One region of the Exiguobacterium sp. s143 genome, then DNA from elsewhere that is predicted to be linked to it. Evidence: riboswitches for the same ligand, from Rfam matches in the RefSeq annotation. Region 1 holds a riboswitch; each other region holds the start of a gene.

Region 1 (4,650 bases):
ATAATAAAATATGAAAAAAACATAAGTGAGGAAAACGATATATGCTAAAAAAACTAATTTCTACCATTGTTTTAGGAGCATTACTTATAACAGGAACACAACCGATCGCAGCAGCGACCATTAAAGAAAAAAAAGCTGAAAATGCCGCTGAACAACGTAAACTTGAAAAAGCGATCAAAAAACAAGAAGCTAAAATCTCAAAAGAGCAACGTCAAATCAATCAAATTGACGCAGCAATCAACGAAAAGATTTTCCAAGTCTCTGAAAAAAATAAACAAATCGAACAGTTGAACGTTCGAATCGATGAGTTAAAGGCAGACATCGTCCGTTACGAAGAAATGTTACAGAAACAGGAAGAACTACTCGGTGATCGTTTGCGTGTTTTCCAAGAGAACGATGGAAATTCGATTAAATGGGAAGAAGTCATTTTTGGATCGAAGGATTTAGGTGATTTATTCAGCCGTGTCATGGCGGGGAAAAAAATCGCTGAGCAAGACGATAAAATGATTTCGGATTACATCGCAACGCAACAAAAATTAGGAGAAGCAAAACAAGCGCTCGTTGAGAAAAAAGCGGAGCAAATGCAAGAAAAGAAAGTATTGCTTGAACAAAAGAAAGCGTTAAAGCTTCAAATGAAAGAACGTAGTGCCACGCTGAAGAAATTACGAAAAGGGAAGACGAAGTTCACGACAGAACTGTTAGACGCAAAAGAACTTCAAGCGACTCTCGAAGCGCAAGAACGTGCAATTGCGGCAGCGAAGGCAGCTGCTAAAGCAGCGGCTGAAAAAGCAGCAGCGGAGAAAGCGGCAGCCGAAAAAGCCGCTAAAGCGAATGCTCAAGCAGCAAAACAAGCAGGTAAGAGTTCGGAATCAACTGATTCTGTTGCCCCGCCGGTTGTTTCGAGTGGAGGGAAATTCGTTCGACCATCTTCTGGTGGAGTGTCACAAGGATTCGGACCAGCAAGCGGCGCGAACGGTTATACGTTCCACAACGGTGTTGATTTCAGTGGTTCGGTCGGATCTCCAATCGTCGCTGCAGCAGCTGGAACGGTCATTACAGCATCAGGTGGTGGACCTTACGGCAATCATGTCATGATTTCTCACTTCCTCGATGGACAAGTGTACACGACTGTCTACGCACATATGAGTTCATTATCGGTTCGTGCAGGACAAACGGTCTCTCAAGGTCAGCAAGTCGGGACACTTGGTAGTACAGGGAATTCAACAGGACCACACTTACATTTCGAACTACATGTCGGAGGCTATCAATACAGTGCCTCTTCTCCTCTAAATGCAGTCAATCCATTAGCATATCTGTAATCAAAACGGGCTTCGGCTCGTTTTTTTTTCTTCTCTATGCTACAGTAAAGGCGAAACGAATACTTGAGCAACTAGGGGAGCTGGAGGAATCCGGCTGAGAGGAAAACCAATCTGTTTTCGACCCTATTACCTGAACTGGATAATACCAGCGTAGGAAAGTTGAGCCGAACGGATACCGGAATGCGTGTATAACGCTTTCGTATAGCGTCGACTGCTTTTTTACAGCGGTCGACGCTTTTTTTGTCGGTCACGACTCCCTTACATTGCTCGATGGGAAGGTGAAAAGAACATGAAACATGTACTGACGATTGCAGGATCCGACTCCGGTGGTGGAGCTGGGATTCAAGCAGATTTAAAAACCTTTTCGGCTTTAGGGGTTTATGGAATGAGCGTCCTGACAGCCGTCACGGCGCAAAATACGTTGGGTGTTCAAGCGGTGGAAGAGTTATCCCCAGAAATCGTAGATGCCCAGTTAACGTCGATTTTTTCAGACATTCGTGTCGATGCGATCAAAATCGGGATGGTCTCGAATGCGCAGACGATTCGAGTCATTGCTAGACATCTCCGCAAACAGACAGTTCCTATCATATTAGATCCCGTCATGGTCGCTAAAGGTGGTCATGCCCTGTTGCGGACGGAAGCTGAACAAGCATTGATTTCAGAACTTCTGCCGCTTGCGACACTCGTTACACCGAATTTACCGGAAGCGGAGCGGTTAACAGGACGATCAGTGACCAATCTAGAGGAAATGCGACTGGCGATGCATCAATTGGCTACACAGACAGGGGCAGTATTACTAAAAGGTGGACATCTCTCAGGAGCTGCAACGGATTTATTGTTTGATGGGGAAGTGGAACACCGTTTCACATCGGAACGGTTAGACAATCAACATACTCATGGAACTGGTTGTACCTTATCTGCAGCGATTGCAGCACGGATGGCGCTTGGAGAAGATTTACAAGATAGTGTACGACAGGCGAAAAACTATGTCACGGAGGCAATTCGTCATGGATTTGCTCTCGGACAAGGTATTGGACCGACACATCATTTTCACTCACTTTGGAGGGATACACATGTTTACGACCATTCTTGAACACAAACCACTCATTCACCATCTGACGAACACGGTTACGATCAACGACTGCGCAAACGTCACACTCGCTGTTGGAGCATCACCCGTCATGGCGGAAGACATTCGTGAAGTAGAAGAGATGGTTAGACTCGCACAAGCTCTTGTCTTAAACATTGGTACGATCGATGCAGACATGCAAGCAGCTCAACGACTCGCAGCACGTGAAGCGGGACGTTTGAATGTCCCGATCGTTCTTGATCCAGTTGGAGCAGGGGCAACGACATTACGTACTGCCTTTTCTAAAGAACTCATTGATCTCGGGTGTACGGTCATTAAAGGAAATGCTTCTGAAATCAAGACGTTACTTGGGGAAGATGGGCGAACTAAAGGAGTCGATGCTGCGGGAGATACAATGATAGATCGAGAAAGCATTCGTGCATTCGCTCGCAAACACAAATCTGTCCTCGTCGTGACAGGTCCGAACGACTATATCACGGATGGAACGCGCGAAATGGAATTACATGTAGGAACACCTCGTCTAGGAGATATCACGGGTACGGGCTGCATGACGGCCTCCTTGATTGCGAGCTTCCTCGGTGCAGGATATACAGCGTTTGAGGCGGCTGTTCACGGAACATTCGTCATGGGAAAAGCAGGAGAACAAGCAGCCTCCGCGCAAGGTCTTGGTGATTTTAAACGAGAGTTGTTCAATGCCATCAGCCTCATGACGGTACAAGATCTTGTGGAGGTGACAGAACGTGTCAATTGATTACTCCATCTATGCAGTGACGGATCGTCGGTACCATCCTGAAGTCGCGATCGAGACGGTCGTTGAGGAAGCCATTTTAGGTGGTGCAACGATCGTGCAATTACGGGAAAAAACAGCGCAAGGAAAGGAATTCTTTGATCAGGCAGTTCGGTTGAAAGCACTCACGGATCGCTACGACGTTCCTTTGATCATCAATGATCGGATTGATATCGCGTTACTCGTCGGAGCTGGTTTGCATATCGGACAAGAAGACATTCCTTTAACCGCAGCACGTCGCCTTTTACCAGATGCCGTGATTGGTGTGTCGGTAGCAACCGTTGCACAAGCGATTGAAGCAGAACGAGACGGAGCATCTTATTTAGGCGTGGGGTCTCTATTTACGACGTCATCCAAAGCGGACGCTGATTCCATGTCGCATACGATGCTTCAGGCGATTCGGGAAGCTGTACGATTACCCCTAATCGGTATTGGTGGAATCACAGCAACGAATGTCTCTTCTCTGCCTATCCCGCTAGAAGGGTATGCCGTCATCTCAGAAATTTTTGCTAAAGAAGATCGGCAACTCGCTGCGCAGCAAATGACAGATGCTGTGCGTGAATGGCATCAATCACTTCAGAACAGGGTATAATCCGTTCAGAGGTGATTGTATTGAAATGGCAGACGATCCGTTTTCGCGGCTATTGGATTCGATATCGGTTAGAACCACAAATCATTCGAGTCGATAATCAGGGGATCTACCATCTAGGAAAAGTCTTATTTCCACATCCTAATCGTATATCTTATGAGATGGCCCTTTTATTGAAAGAAAAGTATGAAAGACGCTACAAACGTCCGTTGTATATTAAAACGAGCTCGATTGCGACGGAAATTTGGGGACATACTCATTTAGATATTTATTACCGGGCACTTCTTCATCTACCGATTCCGACGCGACTTCGTCAACGTTATACGAATCGATTAGAAAGCACGAAAGTCATTGACATCGGCGTACGCGCTGTCGATCAAAATCGAATTGTCTGGGATATTGGAGATTACGTAGGAGGATGGTTCGTGTTTTGGCTCATTCGCAGACGAATGCGCTGAACTTGCAATGTCCCGTTTCTCATGGTGCAATATAAGTAGAAACGAGGTGACGGACATGGACATTCCCCGTTGTGAAACGATTGCGATTGATGAACAACGTGCGTCTGAAATCGGACATATCGTTGATACGATTCCGACGCTTGAAATCGGAAAGCTATTTAAGATTCTTTCGGATGCGACACGACTGCGAATCGTTTATGCGCTGACGATCGAAGAAGAACTATGCGTTTGTGATGTCTCGGCCTCTGTCGACTGTTCGATCGCGACAGCGTCGCATCATCTTCGATCTTTGTTGAAACAAGGACTCGTCAAGTTTCGAAAAGACGGTAAAGTCGTCTATTATTCCTTGGATGACCATCATGTGTCATCGCTTGTACATATGGCGATGGAACATGTACAAGAGGGAA
Region 2 (4,650 bases), on a different contig from region 1:
GAAGTATAACGCAGCAAGAACGACTGCTTGCACGACGAAGACGAACCGTAAGCGTCCCATCGGATTTTTGCTAGCAATCTTTCCGGCAAGGATGTTACTGAAGATCGAGACGACGCCGTAAGCGAGCAAGATCGGACTGATCCACGTTTTCGCAATCCCAAGTTCTGTTTGCAGAATTGGTACGAGGTACGTGTAGACGACGTAGGTTGCCCCAAACCCAAATGACGGAATGAAGAAGGCGATCAGGATCCGTGGGTTGGCGAGCAATCCGAGCTGTTCCTTAATCGAACCAGAACCCGTCGATTGCTGGACCGGAACGATCTTTAAAACAGCGAGGAACGCGATTATTCCCATGACCGTCGTCAGCCAGAACGTGGCTTCGAAGCCAGCGTGTTGACCAATGAACGTTCCAATCGGGACACCGAGGACGTTCGCGAGTGTGAAACCACCGAAAATGAACGAGACGGCAACACCGCGCTTCGCGACAGGTACACCGTCACTTGCGACGACCATTGCGAGTGAGATCAAGACACCAGTCAGGATGGCTGTCAGAATGCGGGTTGCGAGCAATACTTCGTAACTTGGTGCAAAACTACTGGCAAGATTCAGTAAGACCCAGGCTAGTAAGAGACGTAGGATCAGGCGACGCCGTTCCAGATGACCGGTCATCGACATGACGATCGGCGTACCAATCGCAAAGGAGATGGCAAATGCCGAGACGAGCGTACCGGCTGTTGCGATCGTGATATCAAGGGCTGAGGAGATTTCAGCGAGGATCCCGACGATGACGAATTCGCTTGTTCCGAGAACGAATGTCAGGAGCGACAACGTAGCAATCAAGAGCCAATCGTGTCGACTTAAACGAGTAGTAGGTGACATGGATGATTCCTCAATTCTAGCGCTTACGCGCGAAACTATGAGTAACAGGATAGCATGAAACGATTTCGTCGGGTATCGCAAAGCGAGATTTCGGGAAAAGAACCATTATTCGAAATAGCGTGTGAATTTCCAGGCTTGCTGTTTTTTGCGTATACTACAGAAGAAGACTACTTATAAAGGAGTGGAAACGATGCAAGCGACAGTGACATGGAACAAACAGATGGGGTTTAGTGGACAGACGGAATCAGGGCATCATCTTGCGATGGACGCAGCACCCGAAAACGGTGGTGAAAACCAAGCACCACGACCGACCGAACTCTTGCTACATGCCGTTGCCGGCTGTACTGGAATTGATATCGTCTCGATTTTAGAGAAGATGCGCTTGACGATCACCTATTTCGAAATGGATATCGAAGGAGAACGGGCAGAGGATCATCCGCGGCGTTTTACGTCGATCTCGATTCATTACCGGCTTGAAGGTGATCTCCCGGAAGATAAGGTCCGTCGTGCCATCTCTTTATCAAAGGATAAATATTGTTCGGTCTCGCAATCCCTGAACGCTGAGATTTCCGTCTATTATTCGATTAATGGTGTGCGAAGCGAGGATCCTTTGTGAAGAAAACCGTACTGATCGGTTGTCTGTTGCTTGCAGGGTGTGCACAGGAGACGACGGAACCAACGAAACCATCACAACCGGAAACGAAGCATCCGACAGAAGAAAAGAAACCGAAGCCTGAGCCGACGAAAGAAGAACGACAACAAGCACGATTAAAGCAGCAACTTGAAGCGATGTCGACGTCAGAAAAGATCGATCAACTGCTCTACATCGGAGTCGCCGGCACGGAACTTTCAGCAGCTGACCGGAAACTGTTAAAGACGCATGCGATTGGTGGGGTCTTACTGCTCGGCGGAAACATCACGTCGGAAGAGCAACTCTTGACGTTCACGCGTGCGATTCAAGAGACGAACCAAAAACCGTATGCGTTCGTCGGGATTGATGAAGAAGGCGGACGCGTCAGCCGGGTACCGGATCAACGATTACGTCTACCGACGAGTCAACGGATGGCGCAAGGAGCAGATGAAGTGAAAATGGAAGACGTCGGACGTACGCTCGGACATTTGTCACGTTTTTATGGCTTCAACATGGACTTCGCGCCGGTCCTTGACGTCAACAGTAATCCGAACAATCCGATCATCGGCGACCGTGCGTTAAGTGCTGATCCGAATACCGTCGCGACGCTTGGTACGGCACTGATGCACGGGATGCAGGAGACGGGAACGATTCCGGTCGTCAAACATTTTCCCGGTCACGGCAATACGAGTGTCGATTCCCATGTCGGGCTACCGAAAGTGACGGCATCAAAGGAAGAATTGAAGCGGACGGAGCTGTTACCGTTCCAAGAAGCGATTCAAGAGGGCGCCGAGATGGTGATGGTCGCCCATATTCTCTATCCCGCGTATGACGATATGAATCCGTCCTCGCTCTCAAAGCCGATCTTGACTGACCTCTTGCGTCAACAACTCGGATTCAACGGTGTCATCATCACGGATGATCTCGTCATGGGGGCGATCACGAAACAATATGGTCTCGCAGAAGCGGCACGTCAGTCGCTCGTCAATGGAGCTGATATGGCGATGTTTTCAGAGGCAGGTGCTTACACAAAGGTCCATGCTGAAGTGATGCAAGCCGTCAAAGACAAAACGCTGACGCCGGAGATGCTCGATGCCAAAGTAATGCGCATCCTGAAGCTGAAGCAGACGTATGCCGACAGCCAAGAGCAACAGCGACCAACGAAATCGGAACTGATTCAGCAAGTGGAAGCGCTCAACTAGGACTAGCGAAGCAAAGCGACTCATGCTAGACTAATGGGGCAAGCCAATTAAACACGAAAAGACACTAGGGGAGTCTCCCAGCAGACTGAGACGGAAGTATCCGGACCCTTTGAACCTGATCTAGTTCGTACTAGCGGAGGGAAGTGGCTCGAAACCTTAGATATCCTTAGCGCTTCAGCGCATTTTCGGACCACTCCCTTCAACATCGGGAGTGGTCCTTTTTCGTATGGAAAGGAAGAACATGATGCGTCTACATCTGATTTCGACAGGATCCATCCATCCGATTGACGAAATAAAGACTTTTCAATCGCTTCAACCTTATACGGATCAGCTACATCTACGTGAACCGAACTTGTCAGCAGCAGAATTACTTGATCTGATTGACGCACTCCTTGCGCATGGTTATTCGCTTGATCAGTTAACCGTTCATGACCGGGTCGATGTCGCCCATGTCGCCGGCATCGGTGTGCAGTTGACGCGCCGTTCCTTGCGTGTCCGCGATGTGCGACGTCATTTTCCGGACCTCGTCATCGGGAAATCCGTTCATTCACTAGCAGAGGCACTAGCAGCAGAAGCGGAAGGAGCCGACCGACTGCTGTACGGTCATATTTATTCGACAGCGTCGAAGCCGAACATGCCACCACGAGGGATTGACGCCTTGAAGCAAGTCGTCACCTTCACGACGAAACCAGTCATTGCAATCGGCGGGATCACACCAGAACGCATGCCTGAAATCGCAGCGACCAGGGCAACCGGAATCGCTGTCTTATCGGGTATTCTCGGTCAATCGGATCCACTCGCCGCCGTCAAGCGTTACCAGGGGGTTCGCGTATGACGGATCACATCATCATCGGCGGCGGAGTCATCGGGTTGACGCTTGCTTACGGTCTCGCCTGTCAGAATGAATCCGTCGTCGTCTTAGAACGTGGAACATGCGGACAAGGGACAAGCCGAGCGGCTGCCGGGATGCTTGCGACGGACATCGAGCTGAGAGCAGAATTGCATGCACTTGCCGCGCGAAGTCGTCGTCTGTATCCACTGCTTGCACGTCGTCTCGAGCGAGAGACAGGCATCGATTGTGGGTACCGGGAACAACCGTTTTTGTTAAAACGTAAAGGACGCGAGCATCTGTTTCCAGCTGTCGGTCAAATCGATCCACGACGACTGACGACTGCATTGATGTATGCCTTACACGCACGTGGCATATCGATTGAAGAACAGGTAGATGTCACACGCATCGAAGAGAGCGATGACTTCATCAAGGTCGAGTCGAACGCGGGAACGTGGACCGGACGAACAGTGACGGTCGCTGCCGGACGCGGGTCGCAAGCCTTGCTCGATACAGCCGGCATTTCGATCGCGACATATGGGGTCAAAGGGGAATGTCTCGCCGTCCGTCTCGCGGGTCAGCCGTTACGCTCGATCCTGTTTGATGACGCCGTCTACCTCGTTCCGAAAGCAGACGGTCGGATTTTGATCGGTGCGACCGAACTGCCGCACGACGAGACGATCGGTGTCAGTGTCGCAGGGGTCACGTCATTGCTTCAAGCAGCAGAACGACTGTATCCACCGATTCGTGACGCGGTCATCGAAGAAGTCTGGTCCGGTATACGACCACAAACGGCGTCCGGCTTGCCATATATCGGAGTCGCCGATTCATCCCGTCGGATCTTCCTAGCGACGGGGCATCATCGGCATGGCATATTACTCGCACCGGCGACAGCGGAAGTCTTGGCAAATACATTACGGTTGATTCAGAAGGAGGAAGTCCGATGAACATTACGATTAACGGCAATGACCACACGATCGATCAGATTGAAACGATCGAGGACATGCTCACACAACTCGGCTTAGGGGAAAAGCTCGTCATCGTCGAACAGAATCGACAAATTATCGATCGCATGGCGTATGGTCAGACAGTCGTTCGGGACAATGACA
Region 3 (4,650 bases), on a different contig from region 1:
AGCGTGTCCTGCACCAATCAAAAGGATTCGTTTCATGTCGTTCTCCTTCAATCTGTCTTGCTAGAATGTACCCGGATACGGGTGGCGGTAATCATAGCCAAAAGACAAGACTGATGAACAGGAGGATGACCATGAGATAGATAACATCCTGGCGCTGAACGACTGGCACTTCATAATATGTCCGTTCTGCTGAAAAATGACGGGCTTCGAAAGCGGTCGCCATCCGTTCTGCCCGCTGGATCGATCGCGAGAAGAGCGGTAAGCCGATTGATAGGAACGCATCACCAGGAAAGCGACTGTGAACGTTCCGAATCATCCGGACTTGCCGTAAGACGCGAACTTCTTCGATCAAATGTGGAAGAAAGCGGATCCCGGCAAGAAATCCGTACGCGAAGCGAGGCGACACCTTTGCTTGGTGAATCAAGCTCATCACGAACCGGGTCGCATCGGTCGTCGTGACGAAAGCGAAACTTAAGCAGACGAACGTTGCCATCCGTAAGGCAAGTAACCAGCCGTGCATGACACTTTCCGATGTGACATGAAACCAACCAAACGACCATAGAGGATTCGTTCCTTTGCCGAAGGCTGCCATCATCCAGAACGTCAATAAGAATAATAGACTGTAAGGTGCGAGTCGTTTCAAGAAATCGCGAGGACCCCACCCGGAGAGGAGTAGCATCGCGATAGCAAAACTCAGGAACACCAACGTCTTGACCCAGTCGTTCGTTGCAATTAAGGCAAACATGATCAAAAACAATCCGCTCCCCTTGATGACAGGATTGAGTTTAGCGAACGGTGACGCGTTTGTCTGCATGGCGCTTCACCTCCTGGAATTGGTACGAAAGTGGACGTTGTAGCTGACAGCGTTCGAGTAACGGAACGTCAGCGAATAACTCGCTCGGACGCCCGTCAAAAGCAATCCGCCCTTGCTCCATGACGAGGACACGATCCGCGTATCGGGCGACGAGTTCCATATCGTGTGTTGCCATGACGAGCGTCGTTCCGTTCTGTTGTTCCGTCAACAACTGTTCCATGAGCCGGCGTGTCGTCAATCCATCCTGTCCGAACGTCGGTTCATCGAGCAACAACACATCCTTCGACTGCCCGAGCATCGTCGCGACGCTGAGCCGTCGTTGTTGCCCCGTACTAAGCGCAAGCGGTGACTGCTGTTTGACAGATGCGAGTTCCAGTCGTTCGAGCAACGCTGTGCGCTCATCACTCGTAGCTGCCCGGTGACTCCAGTCGATTTCCGCTTCGACTGTCAGTTTGAGAAACTGCAGATCCGGTTGTTGAAAGACATAGCCAACGTGCTCATAAAAGCGTCGCCGGGAGTAACGCTGAGCCGGACGTTCTTGGAACCGATATGTTCCTTGATGCGAGAGCAACCGACCGAGTGTTGCAAGCAACGTACTTTTCCCGGATCCGTTTGCCCCGAGCAGCATCACCCATTCTCCCGTCTTCAGGGAAAATGTCGCATCGGTCAGCGAGTAAGGGGCTTTCGTCGATAATGCAGCGACGTGTAACAAGGCAGTGCCTGCTGTAGCGACTGGAGGAAGCACGTGAAGTCGCGCTGCTTGTGGTCCATCTATGGGTAACGTCTCTAACGTGTACGGATACAAAGAGGGAACAGCGATCCCTTTCGATTGAAGCTCTGTATACGCCTGCGGGAACAAATCCTGCGGATGCGCCGTCGCAGTCACCGATCCGTCTTCAAGTAAGATGATCTGATCGACATACGGCAAACAGACATCGAGTTGGTGTTCAATCAAGACGATTTTTAAATCATGTTCTTTCTGAATCCGAAAGATCAACGCCATCAGCTCGTGTTGCCCAATCGGGTCAATCTGAGCCGTTGGTTCATCGAGTAATAGAATCGTCGGCTCGAGCGCTAGGACCGCGGCGAGTGCGAGGCGCTGTTTCATCCCCCCGGATAGACTCGCGATCGGTGTCGAGAAGGGGAGAGGGAGACCAACAAGTGTGAGTAAGTGTTCAATTCGTCCCTCCATCTCCGCACGCGGAATCGACCGGTTTTCTAAGCTAAAAGCGATTTCGCGTCCGATCGTTTCCATGCAGAACTGTTCTTCTGGATTTTGGAATAAGACTCCGACCGAACCGGACCGGGTAACGGTTCCAGTCTGTTCGACTTCGATCGTCTCCGGTGTCAGTCCGGCTAAGGCATGAAGTAGTGTCGTCTTGCCACTCCCGCTTCGTCCGAGCAGAAGGGTCGTTCCTTGCTCGATTGATAGCGATACATGATTGAGCACCGATTTCATCTGACCGGGATAGCGGATGCTGAGATCGTCGACAGTAATCATGCGACTTCCCGTTTCGCACGTCCTGCCGCAAACCCGTTCAAGACACCGGTCGCAACAAGGCGACGGACGAGAATCGCTGCAAGCAAGCCGCCGAGTAATGCGCCACTAATCAATTGTAAGCCAGTTGTTGCAAGTAACGTCGTCGTCGTGTAGTAACCGAATCCGTTCGCAATCAGACTATAGACAATGCTACCAATCGCGGCTCCAACACCCGATAACATCAATGTCCATGTGTCATAACGGCGATAACGCGTCATCGCAAAGACGAGTTCCGCACCAAGCCCTTGGCATACCCCGATGAGAAGAGCCGATAAACCAAAGTGACTACCCGTGAACAGCTCGACGGCTGCCGCGACGATTTCCGCGATGAGAGCGGCACCTGGTTTTTGAATGATGGCTGCGACGAGCGGGCTCGCGATGATCCAGATCCCAAACATCCAGTTGGCACCGACAGGTCCGAAGATCGCAGACATCGGTAACCAGAGTGTTGACCAACCAAGATAGATGACCCCGCAAGCGACGGCGAGCATCATCATGACCATGATTTCTTTCATTTTCCAGTGTTGCATTAGGTACGTCCTCCTTAGAATGGGGGAGACGCCAAAAAAGACCGCCCTCCGTAAAAAAGAGAGCGGTCCTCAGAAAAACTGCGCGCAGCAGGAGTCATTGGATGTGATCGCTCCACTTTCCTACGCTAGTATGAACTAGATCAGGTTCGAAGGGTCCGAAGTGAATCGTCTCAGCCAAATGGGCTCCCCTAGTGGATATGGTAATAGGTGATACGCTGTTCACTTTAGGCAATCTTCTGTCTATTGTCAAGACACAAAAAAACGATACGCCACGAAGGGCGTATCGTCAAACGACTTATTTGTTGTCTTCGTTCTCTTCTTTTGCTTCTTCTGAAGACTCTTCCGTAGCTTCCGCTTCGTTGTCTTCACCAGCTTCCGCTTGTGCCTCAGCTTCTGCTTCTTCGATTTCCTCAAGCTCTTGTTCAAGCGTTGATTCGACGACAGCTGCGACTTGAATGTCGCCTTCTGTGACGATACGGAAATCTTTTTGTTCTGGAAGATCAGCAACAGAAATCGAATCGCCGATTTCGAGGTTCGTGACGTCGACTTCGACGTTCTCTGGTAATTTATCTGGTGTAGCTGCGACTGTTACTTTAAAGAGTGTCTGTGACAGGAATCCACCGACTTTAGCGCCAGCTGCTTCGCCGACGAGTACGACGTCTGCTTCGACTTCTGTCTCTTCATCCATTTTAACGGCGATGAATTCAACGTGATCGACAGTTGGTGTGAAGACATCCATATCACGACGGTTGATCAAGACGTTAATATTTTTACCGTCGAGTTTCAGTGAAATCAAGACGTTCTCACCGTTTTCTCGAACGATTTTAAGCAATTCTTTTTCTTCGAATGCGATTGGTGTACTTTCCACTTTGTAACCATACACGACACCAAGAGCTTTTCCTTCATGACGTAATTGTTTACGGAGTGAGCGTGGACGTACCTCGCGTTTTTCGGCTGTTAATTTAACTGACATGTTCATTTCCCCCTTGAATTTGGTATAGCCCTCAAAAGGTAATGAAAGTAGGAGCAGGACAAGTCCTGAACAATTTAAATATGCTAAGACAATCGGTTTCAGACTCTTTTGAATCTGACGCTTTCGTGACTTTGCATTTCTCTCCCAGGTCATTACGCTGATATTGAGAAACATGTGTGAGTAAGTCACCGTTTGATGCGGTGCTAGTGAGTTTATACCCCTATGTTTTAAATCCTTAAACCTCTAATTTTTATTTTTTAAAGTCGAAAGACCTCCAAACCGCTTGAAATCAAGGGTTGAGAGGTCTTTCGTTTTTTTCATTTTTTATGGTGATGCGTTGGTTTTCACGAACCAACACGCGGATGAGACGTTCGATGTGCCGCATCGTCGTCTGTCCCATCGTTGAAATTTGGAGCCATTGATTACGGACGAGATAGTCGCTTTCATATTGAACATGATAGCCCTGGATCCGGAGAGCGTCTCCTAAAGCGGTTGCCGACGGATGGACGATCGTCAGAATTCCCGGCGCTTGTGCTTCTTGCGTCGCAAGAAGGTTAAAACCAGTCGCGCGAACGGCTTGTTCGAGATAGGTCATCTTGATGGCGGCTTGATCGAGATCAATGGCATCGAGCGCTGCCTGACAAGCCAGCAACAAGTTCGATGAGCCGGAAAAGGCGACGCCTTCCGCATAGAGTCCGAGGTCCAGATAACGTGGAATTCGTGGAGAAGGTAGGATGCTGTCTGTATGACCGATGAACGCAAGACCCGGTAAACCACCAATTGCCTTTCCGGA

Evidence for each region. A riboswitch is a leader RNA that binds a small molecule or an ion and turns the genes downstream of it on or off. The one in region 1 is predicted to bind thiamine pyrophosphate.
Region 2: linked by a shared signal. The riboswitch ahead of KNQ03_RS10895 (thiamine phosphate synthase) and the one ahead of thiD (bifunctional hydroxymethylpyrimidine kinase/phosphomethylpyrimidine kinase) in region 1 are both predicted to bind thiamine pyrophosphate.
Region 3: linked by a shared signal. The riboswitch ahead of KNQ03_RS01695 (ECF transporter S component) and the one ahead of thiD (bifunctional hydroxymethylpyrimidine kinase/phosphomethylpyrimidine kinase) in region 1 are both predicted to bind thiamine pyrophosphate.

Annotation. Positions count from the first base shown of each region.
Region 1 is NZ_JACSMX010000005.1:117,414-122,063, reverse strand. Features, by position in the region: gene KNQ03_RS14730 (murein hydrolase activator EnvC family protein) at 42-1,319, shown strand; TPP riboswitch at 1,383-1,493, shown strand; gene thiD (bifunctional hydroxymethylpyrimidine kinase/phosphomethylpyrimidine kinase) at 1,609-2,412, shown strand; gene thiM (hydroxyethylthiazole kinase) at 2,393-3,160, shown strand; gene thiE (thiamine phosphate synthase) at 3,150-3,788, shown strand; gene KNQ03_RS17100 (hypothetical protein) at 3,995-4,243, shown strand; gene KNQ03_RS14705 (ArsR/SmtB family transcription factor) at 4,299-4,650, shown strand, end outside.
Region 2 is NZ_JACSMX010000002.1:519,624-524,273, forward strand. Features, by position in the region: gene KNQ03_RS10880 (MFS transporter) at 1-879, opposite strand, end outside; gene KNQ03_RS10885 (OsmC family protein) at 1,070-1,495, shown strand; gene nagZ (beta-N-acetylhexosaminidase) at 1,492-2,712, shown strand; TPP riboswitch at 2,769-2,871, shown strand; gene KNQ03_RS10895 (thiamine phosphate synthase) at 2,954-3,547, shown strand; gene KNQ03_RS10900 (FAD-dependent oxidoreductase) at 3,544-4,488, shown strand; gene thiS (sulfur carrier protein ThiS) at 4,485-4,650, shown strand, end outside.
Region 3 is NZ_JACSMX010000001.1:294,357-299,006, reverse strand. Features, by position in the region: gene KNQ03_RS01710 (NAD(P)/FAD-dependent oxidoreductase) at 1-36, opposite strand, end outside; gene KNQ03_RS01705 (energy-coupling factor transporter transmembrane component T family protein) at 92-814, opposite strand; gene KNQ03_RS01700 (ABC transporter ATP-binding protein) at 786-2,315, opposite strand; gene KNQ03_RS01695 (ECF transporter S component) at 2,312-2,884, opposite strand; TPP riboswitch at 2,985-3,084, opposite strand; gene KNQ03_RS01690 (50S ribosomal protein L25/general stress protein Ctc) at 3,180-3,857, opposite strand; gene KNQ03_RS01685 (GNAT family N-acetyltransferase) at 4,147-4,650, opposite strand, start outside.